Regions from separate parts of the Paraburkholderia sp. RL17-383-BIF-A genome, predicted to be linked through region 1. Evidence: riboswitches for the same ligand, from Rfam matches in the RefSeq annotation. Region 1 holds a riboswitch; the other holds the start of a gene.

The links. Region 1 has a riboswitch for glycine ahead of gcvT (glycine cleavage system aminomethyltransferase GcvT). Riboswitches for the same ligand answer to the same signal wherever they lie in the genome.
Region 2: it holds a riboswitch for glycine, as region 1 does, so the genes downstream of both, P0D71_RS17080 (D-amino acid dehydrogenase) here and gcvT (glycine cleavage system aminomethyltransferase GcvT) in region 1, are expected to answer to the same signal.

The regions. Positions count from the first base shown of each region.
Region 1 is NZ_JARESR010000004.1:125,601-133,737, reverse strand. It holds tRNA gene P0D71_RS06285 (tRNA-Arg) at 317-392, opposite strand; gene P0D71_RS06280 (c-type cytochrome) at 668-1,567, shown strand; gene P0D71_RS06275 (UvrD-helicase domain-containing protein) at 1,736-3,826, opposite strand; gene P0D71_RS06270 (oxidoreductase) at 4,147-5,196, shown strand; gene P0D71_RS06265 (YdgH/BhsA/McbA family protein) at 5,392-5,742, shown strand; glycine riboswitch at 5,890-5,972, shown strand; glycine riboswitch at 6,016-6,170, shown strand; gene gcvT (glycine cleavage system aminomethyltransferase GcvT) at 6,251-7,369, shown strand; gene gcvH (glycine cleavage system protein GcvH) at 7,515-7,895, shown strand; gene gcvP (aminomethyl-transferring glycine dehydrogenase) at 7,969-8,137, shown strand, end outside.
Region 2 is NZ_JARESR010000013.1:64,048-72,184, forward strand. It holds gene P0D71_RS17065 (phosphoketolase family protein) at 1-1,886, shown strand, start outside; gene P0D71_RS17070 (acetate/propionate family kinase) at 1,900-3,060, shown strand; gene P0D71_RS17075 (BON domain-containing protein) at 3,063-3,323, opposite strand; gene P0D71_RS17080 (D-amino acid dehydrogenase) at 3,505-4,716, opposite strand; glycine riboswitch at 4,907-4,999, opposite strand; gene P0D71_RS17085 (LysE family translocator) at 5,209-5,841, shown strand; gene P0D71_RS17090 (PaaI family thioesterase) at 5,883-6,278, shown strand; gene P0D71_RS17095 (GNAT family N-acetyltransferase) at 6,306-6,833, opposite strand; gene P0D71_RS17100 (helix-turn-helix domain-containing protein) at 6,840-7,412, opposite strand; gene P0D71_RS17105 (lipocalin family protein) at 7,517-8,089, opposite strand.

The DNA of each region.
Region 1 (8,137 bases):
TTATGGAACATCCACGCGTTATACGATTTGGATGGTCAACGCATGCTAATTAAACGGATAGGCTGGGGCAATTGGAAATTTCAGAAGACGGACGTTTATATGTCTGAATCTGAATTGACGAACAGTAAGCTACAGAGATCTTGGGATAATTCTGTCGACGCGGATGAGATCGTGGACGGCCGGCAGTGAGCGTATCTGTGGCTTATGTGCGGCTTATCGGCGGGATTGCGGCGCCCGGAAGACATCGCAAGACGGTGGAAAAACAAAAAGGGCTTGGCGCACACAGCGCAAGCCCTTGATCGAGATCGACTCTTTATGGTGCGCCCGGCTGGGATCGAACCAGCAACCCCTGCCTTCGGAGGGCAGTACTCTATCCATTGAGCTACGGGCGCTTCACCACGAAAGCGCGGCAACCGGAATGGATGCGACGCCAAAGCGAGACCGAAAGGATACCCGGTTTCAGCCATACCGTCCACCGGACGGCCTGAATGGCGGCACCCGGCGCCTTCCGGCCGACCCTCGCGATGCGGGTAAACGCCTGCTGAACAGCTCGCCGCGCCCCTCGCCGCCGTCGAAATCTTGCGTCTATAATCGTCCGTGGCTGATTTGAGAACAAGAAGTTGCCGTCACGCTGTACCGCTCACATACCCACGGAGACGAGACAAGCATGAGCGAAGCACCACACGGAGCCCCGATCAAAACCCCCGGGCAGCTCGTCGCTGCGATCATTGCCAGTTTTGCGGTGCCGATCGTCATCATCGTTCTGCTGGCCGTCTACGTCGATAACTCGACGCGCACCGGCGCCGGCACCGACTCTCTCTCCGAAGCCGAGGTCACCGCCCGCATCAAGCCATTCGCCCAGGTCGACATTCGCGACGCCAATGCGCCGCGCGTCTACAAGACCGGCGAAGAAGTCTACAAAGCCGTTTGCTCCGCTTGCCACGCATCGGGTGCGGCTGGCGCGCCGAAATTCACCAATACCGCCGACTGGGCGCCGCGCATCGCGCAGGGCTTCGACACGCTGCTGCACACGGCGCTCGCCGGCAAAGGCGCAATGCCGCCGCGCGGCGGCACCAGCCCGGACGACTACAGCGACTTCGAAATCGCACGCGCAGTCACCTATATGGCGAACAATTCCGGCGCGAGCTTCCCTGAACCGGCCCAACCGGCGGCAGGCGCGGCGGCGGCATCCGGTGCAGCAGCAGCCGCGGCTCCGGCCGGCGCTTCTGACGCAGGCGCGGCCCAAGCCGCCGCGGCCATGGCCGCGATGGCCAGCGTGCCGCAAGCGGCCGCACCGGCGGCCGGCGGCACGCAAAGCGCGGATGCCTCGCAAGCCGGCAAGGCGCTGTATCAGCAAGTCTGTCAGGCCTGTCACGCGGCAGGCGTACTGAACGCACCGAAGTACGGCGACAAGGACGCCTGGGCGCCGCGTCTGAAAGAGCCCATGGACACGGTCTATAACTACGCGCTGCACGGCAAGGGCGCGATGCCCGCGAAGGGCGGCTCGAATGCCTCGGACGCGGACGTGAAGGCCGCCGTCGACTACATGGTCAGCGCGGTGAAGTAAGACGAACGACGGCGTCTGCCAGGTCGTAAAAAATCCCTGCCCACGGTGACGCGGTGCAGGGATTTTTTTATCGGCCATCGCTGAAGCGCGCTACCCAGGTGCCCGATTTCGACACTCACTCACGCGCGCTGAACGCGCGTCTTTTGCCTCGGTATTCGCGACACTCCCTCAAGGCTTCTGCAACAGCGCCTTCAAACTGGCAAGCCGGTCTTTCGGCGACATCGGCGCTTCTTCGGGCGTCGGCGGGGGAGCGTCGTCGAGCAACATTTCGGGAATGAAGCGCGACGGCTCGCACACCACCGTTTCTCGCGCGCGCTTGCGCTTCTTGCACCAGTTCAGATGCAAACTGCGCTGCGCACGCGTGATCGCGACGTACATCAGCCGGCGCTCTTCTTCGATGCGCGCGTCGTCGATCGGCTCGTCGTCGGGACCGCCGCGATGCGGCATGATGCCTTCTTCGACACCAACCAGAAACACGTGCGGATACTCCAGGCCCTTCGACGCATGCACCGTTGAGAGCCGCACCGCGTCGGGATCTTCCTCGCGGCCTTCGAGCATCGACATGAGCGCGACGGTCTGGATCAGACCGAGCAGATTCTTGCCAGTGTCGCCGAGACCGTCGGCGGTGTCGTAGCCGGTGGCTTCGTCGGCCGCGGCGCCCGTCGGCTCAGCCTTGGTGCCTTTGCGCTTCAGCCACTCCATGAACTCCAGCACGTTCTGCCACTTGGACTGCGCCTGACGTTCGTCGAACGCGTCGTACAGATAGGCTTCGTAGTGGATGGCGTCCATCAGTTCGTCGAGCAGCGTGCCGGCGGCGTCTTTCTCGGCGCGGTCGGTGAGGCGCTGCATGAAGTCGCAGAACACGCGCATCGGTTCGATCTGCCGCGGCGACAGACGCGCCTCGATGCCGCCCATGTACACCGCTTCGAACAGCGACACCTTGGCCTGTCCTGCGAACGAGCCGAGCGCCTCGAGCGTGGTATTGCCGACGCCGCGGCGCGGCGTGGTGATCGCGCGGATGAACGCGGGGTCGTCGTTCGCGTTGGCGATCAGACGCAGATAGGCGCAGATGTCCTTGATCTCCGCCTTGTCGAAGAACGATTGGCCGCCGGACAGCACATACGGAATCCGCTCACGCCGCAACACCTGTTCGAAGATGCGCGCCTGGAAATTGCCGCGATACAGGATCGCGTAGTCGCGGAAATTCGCGCGCCGCTCGAACTTGTGCGCCGACAAACGGAACACCACGGACTCGGCCTCGTGTTCTTCGTCGTTGCACGGCGTGACGGTGATCGTGTCGCCCATGCCGTGTTCGGACCACAGCTTCTTTTCGAACAGCTTTGGATTGTTCGCGATCACGTTGTTCGCGGCCGTCAGAATGCGCACCGTCGAGCGGTAGTTCTGCTCCAGCTTGATCAGATGCAGCTTCGGAAAATCCTTGCTGAGCTGCCCGAGATTTTCGAGCGTCGCGCCGCGCCAGCCGTAAATGGCCTGATCGTCGTCGCCGACCGCCGTGAACGCCGCGCGCTTGCCGGCCAGCAGTTTCACCAGTTCGTACTGACAGGCGTTGGTGTCCTGATATTCGTCGATCAGCAGATAGCGCAGCTTGTTCTGCCAGCGGTCGCGCACCTGTTCGTTCTTCTCGAACAGTTCGGCGGGCAGGCGGATCAGATCGTCGAAATCCACCGCCTGATAGGCATGCAGCGTCGCCACGTAGTTGCGATAGACAATCGCGGCCTGATGCTCGTCCTCGTTCGCGGCAATGGCGATCGCCTGCTCGGGCATGATCATGCCGTTCTTCCACAGCGAGATGATCGATTGGATCTTGCGGATGAAACCCTTGTCCGTCGAGCCGACCTGTTCCTGGATCATGCCGAAGCAGTCGTCCGAATCCATGATCGAGAACTGCGGCTTCAGGCCGACGTGTTCCGCTTCCTGCCGCAGAATCTGCACGCCGAGCGAGTGGAAGGTGCAGACCGTCAACTGATTGACGGGCACTTTGCGGCCTTCCTTGCCGGGCGTGGTGAGCGTCTTGCCTTCGAGCAGCTTGCCCACGCGCTCGCGCATTTCCAGCGCGGCCTTGTTCGTGAACGTGACGGCGGCGATGTGGCGCGGCTCGAAGCCCTTGGCCTCGATCAGATGCGCGATTTTCTGCGTGATCACGCGCGTCTTGCCGCTGCCTGCGCCGGCGAGCACGAGACACGGACCGTCGAGATAACGGACCGCTTCATTTTGAGCGGGGTTCAGGCCTGCGGACATCGTCTGTGGATGGGTGATGCGGTTAAAGCGGCGGTTGAGGGCGCGGTGGCGAAACGCCGGCCGAAGGCCCGGGGGCATGCTGCGCGGCGCCGTGCCGGAACAGGCGCCCCGCACGGTGCGGAGGGTGTTCTGGCCCGCTTCGCAAACGCGCGAGAGGAGCGATGTTAACACGGATGTACGCAACCAATGCCCGCGCCCCATGACGGCGACCAGTACCACCACGACGCCGACGATCCACCTTCAGGACATGCCACAATTGCGGTGTTGCGCGCCGCCGCCACGGTGGCAAAGCGGCGCGCCGTTTTTGCAGGAAGACACGCATGTCCGCATCGCTGAAGATTGGATTGATGGGTTACGGTTTCGCCGGCGCGACCTTTCACGCGCCGGTAATCGCGCACTGCGGCCGCGCGAGCGTTGCGGCCATCGCCACGAGCCAGCCCGAGCGCGCGCTCGCCGACTATCCGCACACGAAGGTGGTGGCCGACCTCGACGCGCTGCTCGCGCTCGACGACATCGACTGCGTCGTGATCGCCACGCCGAACGACACGCACTTCGAGCTGGCGCGCCGCACGCTGGAAGCGGGCAAACACGTGGTGGTCGACAAGCCGGTCACGCTGAATGCCGCCGACGCCCGCACGCTGGCCAACATCGCACTCGCCCGCTGCAAGCTCTTCATGCCGTTTCACAATCGTCGCTGGGACGGTGATTTTCTGACCGTGCGCGATCTGCTCGCGAGCGGCGAATTGGGACGGATCACGCAATACGAATCGCATTTTGACCGTTTCCGGCCGGAGGTGCGGCAGCGTTGGCGTGAGGAAGCGTCGCGAGGCGGCGGTCTGCTGCTGGACCTGGGGCCGCATCTGGTCGACCAGGCGTTGGCCCTGTTCGGCACGCCGCAGAGCGTGTCGGCCACCGTGCGCACGCATCGCGACAATGCCAGCGCACCGGACTACGTGCATATCCAGCTCGGCTACAGTGAGTTCGAAGTGGTGTTGCACGCCAGCGCGTTGACCGCGCTGGTCGCGCCGCGCTTCTCGATCCACGGCACGCGCGGCAGCTATGTGAAAACCGGGCTCGACACGCAGGAAGATCAATTGAAAGCCGGCCTGCGGCCCGGCGACGAAGGCTTCGGCGCGGGCAATGCGGCCGGGTTGCTGCGCGTACTGGAAGGCGATCAGGAAGTCGAGCGCGAGCTGCCGACGCGTAATGGAGATTACGTTGGCTTCTATATCGCCGTGGCCGACGCCATCCAGAACGGCGTGAAGTTCCCGGTCAGCGCTCAGGACGCTGTGGACGTAATGACAATTATCGAACTCGCCGCCCGGAGTTCGGAAGAAGGCGTCCGGCTGCCGTTCGAGCGCGTTCGCTGAACTGTTTGCCCGCGCGTCGAAACGCCTTGTGTACCTAAAATGGCACTTGCCGCCTCCCGCGCGGGCCACGATCCTGACAGGCCCGAAAGGAACATAACGTTACAAATAAGAACGCGCCGCCGGTCAGCGCGCTCCGGCAGTCAGCCGTTGCTACCCAAGTAGCAAGACAAAACGACTATGACTTCCGGAGAGTTCATGCCCCGTACTATCCGCGCGCTCGCCGCGTGCGCCCTGCTCAGTTCGCTCGCCGCCTGTGTGGTGACGCCTCAACCCGCGCCGGCACCGCGCCCCAACCCGCAGCAGATCGCGGATCAGCGCCTGCGCCAGGTCGACGGCCGCATCGAGAATCTCAGCCGCCGTATCGACAATCGCGTGAATCAGGGCTACTACCCGCCCCCGCAAGGCGGCGCGCTGCACCATCGCCTCGACGTGATCCGTCAGGAAGCGCATGACATGGCCGCGCAACACGGCGGTGGCCTGTCCAGCGACGAACAGCGCGTGCTGAATCAGGAACTGGACAACGCGGCACACGCCATCGGCGAATAATCGCGCGCTCAGGCGCCGAAGCAGTGCAAGCGCGGGCATCGCGTCCCGCGCTTTTTTGGCGAGGGCAAGACGCCGCGTCAACCGCCGTGCCGCTCGCGGGCCCAGATTTGACAAGCCCCCGGCCCTCGCGTACATTCGCCGCACGCGTCGGGAGAGCGCGCTGGCCGCAGGAAACCGCAGGCCGCGCCGCCGAAGGGGCACACCCGCAAACTCTCAGGCAAAAGGACCGACCGCGTCGAAGAACCCGCGTTGAACCAAGCTCAGCGCACAGGTTTTTCGCACTCTGGAGAGCGGCAGTAGCCGTCTGCGTCGTTATAAATCGAGCGGATCTGGCAGGCTGCCCACCGAAGGGGCGCGCGTTTCACCGTGACGAATTCACATTCTCACGGCAACGCAATCTCTCAGGTATCGAGGACAGAGGGGCCATGCAACGCATCGCTCGCAGCTAAAAGGCCGCGAGGCGTAGCGCCGCATGGCCTTTTTTGTTTCGCGAGATGCCCGAGGCCCCATGACCGAACTCAAACACACCCCGCTCAACGCCACCCATCGTGCGCTCAATGCCCGCATGGTCGATTTTGGCGGCTGGGACATGCCCGTCAACTACGGCTCGCAAATCGACGAACACCGCGCCGTGCGTACCGACGCCGGCATGTTCGACGTCTCGCACATGTGCGTCGTCGATTTCACCGGCGAGCGCGTGCGCGCCTTCTTCGAATATGCGCTGGCCAATAACGTCGCCAAGCTGCAAACGCCCGGCCGCGCGCTGTACTCCTGTCTGTTGAACCCGAACGGCGGCGTGATCGACGACCTGATCGTCTATTACTTCGGCGAAGATCACTTCCGCGTGGTCGTCAACGCCGGCACCGCCGACAAAGACATCGCCTGGTTCGGCCAGCTCAACGCCGAAGGCAGCTTCGGCCTGACCATCACGCCGCGCCGCGACTACGCGATCGTCGCCGTGCAAGGCCCGAATGCTCGCGAAAAAGTCTGGCAAACCGTGCCGGCCGCGCGCGCCGCCACCGAAGCGCTGAAGCCGTTCAACGCCGCCCGCATCGAAGACACGCCGTTCGGCGAATTGACCGTAGCCCGCACGGGGTATACCGGCGAAGACGGCTTCGAAATCATCGTCCCCGCAGATCACGTCGAAGCGCTGTGGAACGCGCTGCAAGCGCAAGGCGTGCGCCCGGCCGGACTCGGCGCGCGCGACACGCTGCGCCTCGAAGCCGGCATGAACCTGTACGGCCAGGACATGGACGACAACGTCTCGCCGCTCGACGCCGGCCTCGCCTGGACGGTCGACCTCACCTCGCCGCGCGACTTCGTCGGCAAGGGCAAGCTGGAAGCGGACGGTTCGCAGGCCGCGTTCGTCGGCCTGATCCTGCTGAAGGACAACGGCAAGGCAGCAGGCGTGCTGCGTGCTCATCAGAAAGTCGTCACGCCGCAAGGCGAAGGCGAAATCACCAGCGGCACGTTTTCCCCGACCATGCAGGAATCGATCGCCTTTGCGCGCGTGCCGAAAGGCGTGCAGCCGGGCGACACCGTTCACGTTCAAATTCGTGACAAGAACGTTCCCGCAAGCGTGGTAAAACTGCCGTTCGTGCGCAACGGCAAAGTGCTCGCGGTTTAAGCAAGCCGGCGCGTGCGCAAACCTTCACAAGAAAACGCCGGGCCGCCCCAAGTTTTCTTGTTCCCCCTCGGGGGAACCTGGCGCGAAGCGACAGGTTTGGGGGCCCTTTAAGTCATTACCGAATCACACCGCATAGGAGCATCCGATGAGCATCCCGGCCGATCTAAAATACACCGAATCGCACGAATGGGTCCGTACCGAAGCGGACGGCACGCTGACGGTCGGCATCACCGACCACGCGCAGGAAGCGCTCGGCGATATCGTCTTCTTCGAAGTCCAGGAACTGGGCAAAACCGTGACCGCTGGCGACACCGTCGCCGTGATCGAATCGGTGAAAGCCGCTTCCGATATCTATGCGCCGGTCTCGGGCGAAATCATCGAAGCGAACACGGCCGTGGCCGACACCCCGGACTCGGTCAACACCTCGCCGTACGAAAGCTGGCTCTTCAAGATCAAGCCGGCCGCGGACGCCACGCAAGACCGTCTGATCGACGCCGACGCGTACAGCAAGTCGATCGGCGCCTGATTCACCTTTACGTTTAACCCGATTGGTGCGGCGCGTCCCTCGCGCAGAGATAGCCGCACCGCCAGGAACACCCATGAAGCTCGAACACCCGGATCGTCTGATGAACCGCACTCCTCTCTCGCTCGCCGCGCTCGAAGTGCATGACGCCTTCGCCGAACGGCACATCGGCCCGGATGCGGCCGACCAGCACGCGATGCTCGAAGCCCTCGGCTTCGCGTCGCGCGCCGCGCTGATCGACGCCG
Region 2 (8,137 bases), on a different contig from region 1:
ATCTGATCGTCACCGTCATGATCGGCGACGGCGAAGCGGAAACCGGGCCGCTTGCCACCTCGTGGCACTCGAACAAATTCCTCAATCCGATCCGTGATGGCGCGGTGTTGCCGGTACTGCATCTGAACGGCTACAAGATCGCCAATCCGACCATTCTCGCGCGCATTCCCCGCGAAGAGCTGGAAGCCTTGCTGACCGGCTACGGCCACAAGCCATATTTCGTCGAAGGCGACGATCCCGCCGTCATGCATCAACAGATGGCGGCTACGCTCGAACAGTGCATCGGAGAAATCCGCGCGATCCAGCAGCATGCGCGCGAGAGCAACGACGCGTCGCGGCCCCGCTGGCCAATGATCGTGCTGCGTTCGCCCAAAGGCTGGACCGGCCCGAAGGAAGTCGACGGCCACAAGGTGGAAGGCTCGTGGCGCGCGCATCAGGTGCCGGTGCTCGATCCGGTGACCAATGGCAAGAGTCTGAAGCTGGTGGAAAGCTGGTTGCGCAGTTACGAGCCCGAGTCGCTGTTCGACGAAGCGGGGCGCCTCGTGCCGGAGTTGCGCGAGCTCGCCCCGAAGGGCGCGCGCCGGATCAGCGCGAATCCGCATGCGAACGGCGGCATGTTATGCAAGACGCTCGACATGCCGGCGTTTCGCGATTTCGCGGCCGCGGTGAAGAAACCGGGTGGCTCGTATCTATCGCCGACCGAGGTGCTCGGCAAGTTCCTGTGCGAAGTGATGCGCCGGAACATGACGAACTTTCGTGTGTTCGGCCCCGACGAAACCGCGAGCAACAAGCTGACCGCGATCTATGAAGCGTCCGCGAAAACCTGGCTCGCGCAGACCGTCCCGAGCGACGCGGACGGCGGCGAACTCTCGGTGGACGGCCGCGTGATGGAAATGCTCAGCGAACACACGCTCGAAGGCTGGTTCGAAGGCTATGTGCTGACCGGCCGGCACGGCCTGTTCGCCACCTACGAAGCGTTCGTGCACGTGATCGATTCCATGTTCAATCAGCACGCCAAGTGGCTGGAGAAGGCGAAACGCGATCTCGGCTGGCGCCAGCCGGTGCCGTCGATCAACCTGCTGATCACCTCGCTCGTGTGGCGGCAGGATCACAACGGCTTTACGCACCAGGACCCCGGTTTTCTCGATGTCGTTACGAACAAGAGCCCGGACGTGGTGCGTATCTATCTGCCGCCTGATGCGAACTGCCTGTTAAGCGTCGCCGATCATTGCTTGCGTTCGCGCGATTACGTCAACGTGATCGTCGCCGACAAGCAGCCGCATTTGCAGTATCTCGACATGGACTCGGCGGTCACGCATTGCACCAAGGGTATCGGCATCTGGGACTGGGCGTCGACGGATCAGGGCGTCGAGCCCGATGTGGTGATGGCCTGCGCGGGCGACATCGCGACCATGGAGGCGCTCGCCGCCGTGCAGATTCTGAAGGAGCAGTTCACCGACCTGAAGATCCGCTTTGTCAACGTGGTCGATCTGTTCCGGTTGATGCCGGAGCACGCGCATCCGCACGGCTTGTCCGACCGCGATTTCGATTCGTTGTTTACCGACACCAAACCGGTGATTTTCAATTTCCACTCGTATGCGTCGCTGGTTCACAAGCTGACTTATAACCGCACGAACCACGACAACCTGCATGTGCATGGTTATCACGAGAAGGGCAACATCAACACGCCGCTCGAACTGGCGATCATCAACCAGGTCGACCGCTTTTCGCTCGCGATCGACGTGATCGATCGCGTGCCGAAACTGCGCGGTGTCGGCGACCATGCGAAGGAATGGTTGCGTGGCCAGATCATCGAACATCTGGCGTATGCGCACGCTGAGGGCATCGACCGGGAAGAGATCCGCAACTGGACGTGGAAAGGCTGAGCGAGGCATGACCATGCGCACTCCAGACGGTGCTGACGATCAAACGATTCTGGTGTTGAACAGCGGTTCGTCGTCGCTGAAGTTCGGCTTGTTCCGGTACGCCGGTGGCGACGAATCGCTCCTGCTGGAAGGCAGCGCGGAAGGCATTGGACGCAGCGACGGCAGTTTGTGGATCAAGGCGCCCGACGGCCGTGTACTGCTGCAGCAGGAGCACGAACTGGAATCGCAGACCGACGCGCTGCAAAAGCTCGCGCAGGTGCTTGCGCAACAGCATCATGCGCGGCCTTCGGCGGTCGGGCATCGGGTGGTGCATGGCGGACCGCATTTGCGCATGCATCAGCGGATTAGCGCCGACGTGCGGCGTCAATTGCAGGACGCCGTGCACTTTGCGCCGCTGCACATTCCCCCGGCACTTGCGTTGATCGACGAGGCCGAGAAAATTTTCGACGATGCACCGCATTTCGCCTGTTTCGATACGGCGTTTCACGCCACGCTGCCGCCGCGCGCGGCACAACTCGCGTTGCCGCGCCGTTATGTGGAGGCCGGCGTGATGCGCTACGGTTTTCACGGGCTGTCTTATGAATCACTGGTGACGCGGCTCGGCGCCGACTTGCCGGCGCGCGCGGTGTTCGCGCATCTCGGCAACGGTTCGAGCGTGTGCGCGTTGCGCGACGGCCAGTCGATCGATACGTCGATGGGCCTGACGCCGACCGGCGGCGTGCCGATGGGCACACGCAGCGGCGATCTCGACCCGGGTGTGCTGCTGTATCTGATGCGCGTGGAGAGGCTCGATGCCGGCGCGTTGGAGACGCTGCTCAATCGCGAGAGCGGTCTTGCCGGCTACGCGGATGGCGAGAGCGATATGCAGGCGTTGGAAAAACGCGCTGCGGCGGGCGATGCGAATGCGTCGCTCGCGATCGATGCCTTTGCCACTGCGGTGCGTAAGACGATCGGCGGCTATGCGGCGTTGCTGGGCGGAATCGATTTGCTGGTGTTTACCGGCGGCATTGGAGAGCACAGCGAGGCGATTCGCACGCGCGTCTGCGACGGACTGGCTTTCATGGGACTAACCGAAGGCGACCCGGCGGGCAAGGTGAAGGCGATTCACACCGAAGAGGAAAAGCAGATCGCGCGGCATTGCCGCGCGCTTTTACGTCAGACAACCAAGGGCTGACTTCATTCGGGCTTGATGACAGTGTGATCCAGAACGCCTGTTACACCGAACAGGCGCGTCACGTCTTCGAGTGCAGCGGTGCGTTGCTGGTCGCGCTGCAACTCGCCATGCAGCGTGATACGGCCGCGCGAGACTTGGACCTTCACGGCATGCTCGGGAACCGCGGCGTCCCAGGCGAGACGCCGCGTCGCTTCCATGGCGATCTGTGCGTCGCTCAGGCGTGTGTTGTGTGCCTTGGTTTTTGCGGTGCGGGCGTGCGGCATGGGTTCTCCACCGGAGTAACACGGATAGAAGAACACTAGCAGAAATGGAGCATCTGCCATTGGACGACGGCGGCGATTTCACGCCACAGCCGCCGCCCAAACTCCCGCAGCACGGGGAGTTCAAATCTGGGGACGGCTGTGATGTCGAGCCACCGCCGTTAGCGAAACCGCCGCATCACGCCTACTGAATCGCGCCCGCGAGTGCCTGGGCGGTTGCGGCCGACAAGGTCCAGCCCAAATGTCCGTGCCCGGTGTTGTAGAACACGCCACGCCGTTTTCCACGGCCCACCTTGGGCAGCATGCTCGGCAGCATCGGCCGCAAGCCCGCCCACGGAATCACGCGCGAGGTCGATACCTCGGGGAAATACCGCCGCGTCCAGTCCACTAGCGGTGCAATCCGGTCCGAACGGATATCCCGGTTGAAGCCGTTGATCTCCGCCGTGCCGGCCACGCGAAAGCGATCCACGCCCAGGCGGCTCGTCACGATCTTCGCGCTGTCGTCGAGCAGGCTCACCCAAGGGGCGCGCTGCTGGCTGATTTCGTCATCGAGACAAACAGTGATCGAATAGCCCTTCACCGGATAGATATTCACGTGGTCGCCGAGCATGGCTGCAAAATCGCGGCTCTTCACCCCGGCGCAGACGACGATCCGTTCGAACGCAAAGCGCTGCGATTCGCCTTCGAGATTGACCGCCAGTGTAAAACGGCCCTCGGCAGGCTGCTCGATCGAGGTGATCTCGGCATCGTAATGAAATTCGACGCCGTGCCGCACGCACGCCTGAGCAAGGCCGCGCGTGAACTTGTGAATATCGCCGGTCGAATCGGACGGCGTGAAGAATCCGCCGTAAAAATCGCCGTGCAGCGTGGGTTCGATGCCATGCAGCTCGCTCGCCGTCACCGGGCTGCGCTCGAGGCCGCCTTCGCGCAGCAATGCGTTCACCTTGCTGGCGGCATCGAATTCCTTGCGCGTCTTGTAGATATGCAGAATGCCGCGCCGTTCGAGATCGAAGTCGATGCCTTCGGTTTCGGCAATCGAAAACAGATGCTCGCGCGCGGCGATCGCGAGCCGCACGGTTTCGACGGTGTTCGCCCGATAGTGCGGAATCTGCCGCAGGAATTCGCCCATCCACGAGTACTTGTGCCAGGTGGGTGTGGGATTGAGCAACAGCGGGGCGTCGCGCGTGAGCATCCAGCGCAGGCCTTTCATGACGGTGGCCGCGCTGTTCCAGACTTCGGCATTGCTGGCGGACAACTGCCCGCCGTTGGCGAACGAGGTCTCCATCGCCGCATAGCGGTGGCGTTCGAAAACGGTGACGTGGTGGCCGCGCTGGGCGAGGGCGTGAGCGGTCGTGACGCCGGTAATGCCGGCGCCGATAATGGCGATTCGTGACATGTCATGGTCCAGAGTAGTTGAGCATCACCGGTGTCGATTTCATGTCGAAACCGGCGTCGATGCCCCATCTGTCCATGTACCTGAGAGTTTCTTCCCCGCGGCGGCCGGCCCGTCATGAGTGATGAGCCGTGCGCGGAGAATCCCCTTCGGTGGGCGCACGCGGTATGCCGGTGCGCCGCTCTCCAGATGTTCCTGCTGCGCGGTCCTTTTGCCTGAGAGTTTCCGGGGCGGTTGCTCCGTCGGCGTCGTCCGAATTTCTGACGATCTCTCCCGCGCTGCATTGCAGAACGGCTCGACGATACCGTTCAAAATAATTCGCCGCAAGTGTTTCGTGCGAGTCACCGCGCAAGAAGTGGCCAGAAGCGCCGCAATTGAACATGAATGCGGCTCATACGCCAATGCGAATTTCTCAAGCCGGCCGCGAAGCTGAAATCGGCGGCATCGGCTATATTTGGCGGCACTGTCCGACTTTCATTCGCCAAGGAGAATGCCGTGCCCGCCCTCACAACGCTGCTCGCCTTCGGTCTGGTCTCGCTCGGCATGGTGCTCACGCCCGGGCCGAACATGATCTACCTGATCTCGCGATCGCTCTGTCAGGGGCGTCGCGCGGGCCTCGTTTCTCTTGGCGGCGTCGCGCTCGGCTACGTGTTCTACATGTTCTGCGCGGCGTTCGGCATTACCGCGCTGCTGCTGACGGTGCCCTACGCGTACGACGCATTGCGTTTCGGCGGCGCGCTCTATCTGTTGTATCTGGCCTGGCAAGCGGTCAAACCGGGCGGCCGTTCGCCGTTCCAGGTGCGCGACCTGCCGCACGACAGCCGCAGCAAGCTCTTCACCATGGGGCTCGTCACCAACCTCGCGAATCCGAAGATCGCGGTGATGTACCTGTCGCTGCTGCCGCAGTTCATTTCGCCGGGGCACGGCAGCGTGCTCGCGCAGTCGATCGCGCTCGGCTGCGTGCAGATCGTCATCAGCGTGACGGTCAATGCGCTGATCGCGAGCATGGCGGGCTCGATTGCCGTGTTTCTCGCCGGGCGGCCGGTGTGGTTGCTGGTGCAGCGCTGGTTGATGGGCACCGTGCTCGCCGGACTTGCGGTCCGCATTGCGCTCGATTCGCGCCGTTGAGCGCATCTTGCATCTCTCATCTCGAACACAAAGGCATGCTCATGTCCGACTTTCCCATCGACAACCCGTTTCTCGAATCGCTCGGCGTTCGCCTGACGCAATGGCGCGACGGTTACGCGGAACTGGTCATGCCGATCGATGCCAGCAAGCTCAATCGCCAGGGCGTGCTGCAAGGCGGCGCGATCGCGACGCTGCTCGATGCGTCGGCGGGTTATGCGGGCATCTTCGCGCCGAGCGGCGACCCGGCCCGGCATGCGTTCACGCTGTCGCTGACCACCAACTATCTCGACAAGGGACTCGGTGAACTGGTCACCGCCAAGGGTTTTCTGGAGCGCGCGGGCCGCTCGATTTTTTTCTCGCGCAGCGAGGCGTGGGTGGACGGCAAGCTGCTGATCGCCAGCGCGCAGGGCACGTTCAAATATTCGAAGACCGCGTGAGGCGCACAGGCCGGGCCCGCGCTTCGCTCATAGCGCCTTGTACATGATGGTGGTCGAGTCGAACTCATGGGTGTGCGTGCCACGCGCGTATCCCGGGATCACACCTGCTGTCCGATAACCCAGTGCGCTATAGAGCGGCTCGGCGTGGTCGCCGGTGCGGGTGTCGAGCGTGAGCAGGCTGCGCTGCAATCCATGCGCATGGCGTTCGAGTTCCGTCATCAGCGCCCGCGCAATGCCCTGACGGCGGAACGCCGGATGGACCAGCAGTTTGCGCACCTCGGCGCGATGCCGCTGATTCGGCATCGTGTCGTAATCCAGTTGCACGGTGCCCGCAATCGCTTCGCCCTGACGCGCGACCAGCAGCACGAGGCCGCCGGCACGCAACGAAGGCAGCACTTTGCCGCGCCAGAACGCCTCGCACTCGTCGGCGCCACACGGCATCACGAAGCCGACGCTGGCCCCGTCATGCACGCAGGCGCCCAGCAGCGCGCCGAGTTCAGGGAGATGACGCACGAGGTCGTCGGCGGAGAAAGGGGTGAGGGTGGTCGCGCTCATGCTGGCTCACACGATGAACAGAAGATAGCGGGCCGCGCGGTGCGCGGGCGTCACGAAAGCGCTGGGGCCGAACAGTTGGTAGCGCAGGCAGTCGCCGGGTTGCAGGTTGTGGCGCTGGCCGTCCACGGTGATCTGCAACTGCCCTTCCAGCAGGATCAGATGATGTTCGAGGCCGGGCCGTGGCGACGCGTCGTAGGTAATGCGCACGCCGGCGTCGAGTTCGCATTCCAGCGCCTCGCCGCTCAACGCCTGCGCGGGTGGCGACACGGAACGCCGCCGGAAGCCGATGCTGGCGTCGGTCCAGAGCGGCTGGGCGTCGCGCGGCACGAGCGGCGCGAAGTCCTCCTCGACCATGTGCATGAGGCGCGACATGGGCAGGCCGTAAGCCACGCAGAGTTTGCCGAGCACGCTCGCCGTGGGGCTGACGGCGGCGTTTTCGAGGCGCGAGAGGGTTGCGCGACTCACGCCGCTCAGTTTCGCGAGATCGTCGAGCGACCAGTTACGCTCGGCGCGCAGCGCCCGCAGCCGCTGGGCGATACGGCGGTCGATGGCGTTGTCGTCGGAGAGTGGGGTTTCCATATTCGGGAAAATATCTCGAATATGGAAATCGGTCAATGAGGACAAAAATCGGATCTGTCCGGCTGACGCGGACCAACCGTCCGATAGCCGGCCAGGAGCGCGACTTACTCGTGCCTTGTCATACGCAGCATCGACGTGTCGTAACCCAGCGCGCGGACCCGCTCGATCAGCGCGTCTTTCACGCTCGCAGCCGGCGTGGCCTCACGCGTGAGGATCCACAGATAACGTCCGCTCGGCTCGCCGACGATCGACCAGCTATAGTCGTCCGCGTGATCTAGCACCCAGTAGTCGCCGAAGAAGAATGGGCCGAAGAACGACACCTTCAACTTGGCATTGCCCGAATCGGCGACCACCTTCGCGCGGCCCTTCGCGACGTCCAGCGGACCGTTCACCGCGCCTTGGTGGCAACTGTTGACCACGTCGATCAGGCCGTCGTCGCGCGTGGCGTACTCTGCGGTGACCGCTTCGCAATCGCGCTCAAAGCGGTTTTCATAGCGCGCCAGTTCATACCATCGGCCGAGATAGCGGCTGAGGTCCACGGGCTTCGCGGGCTCGGGCACGTGCGCGTTGCCGCTCTTGCCGGCCGGGCTGAGCGCGCACGCGCCAAGCAGGCAGACTGCGCCGACCACGAGTGAAATGGCGCTCAGGCGCAGGACCGGTTGACGGCGTAGGGGCATTGATCGACTCCATTAGCAAAGGATGTTCTGTGACAGCACGCCCCGTGC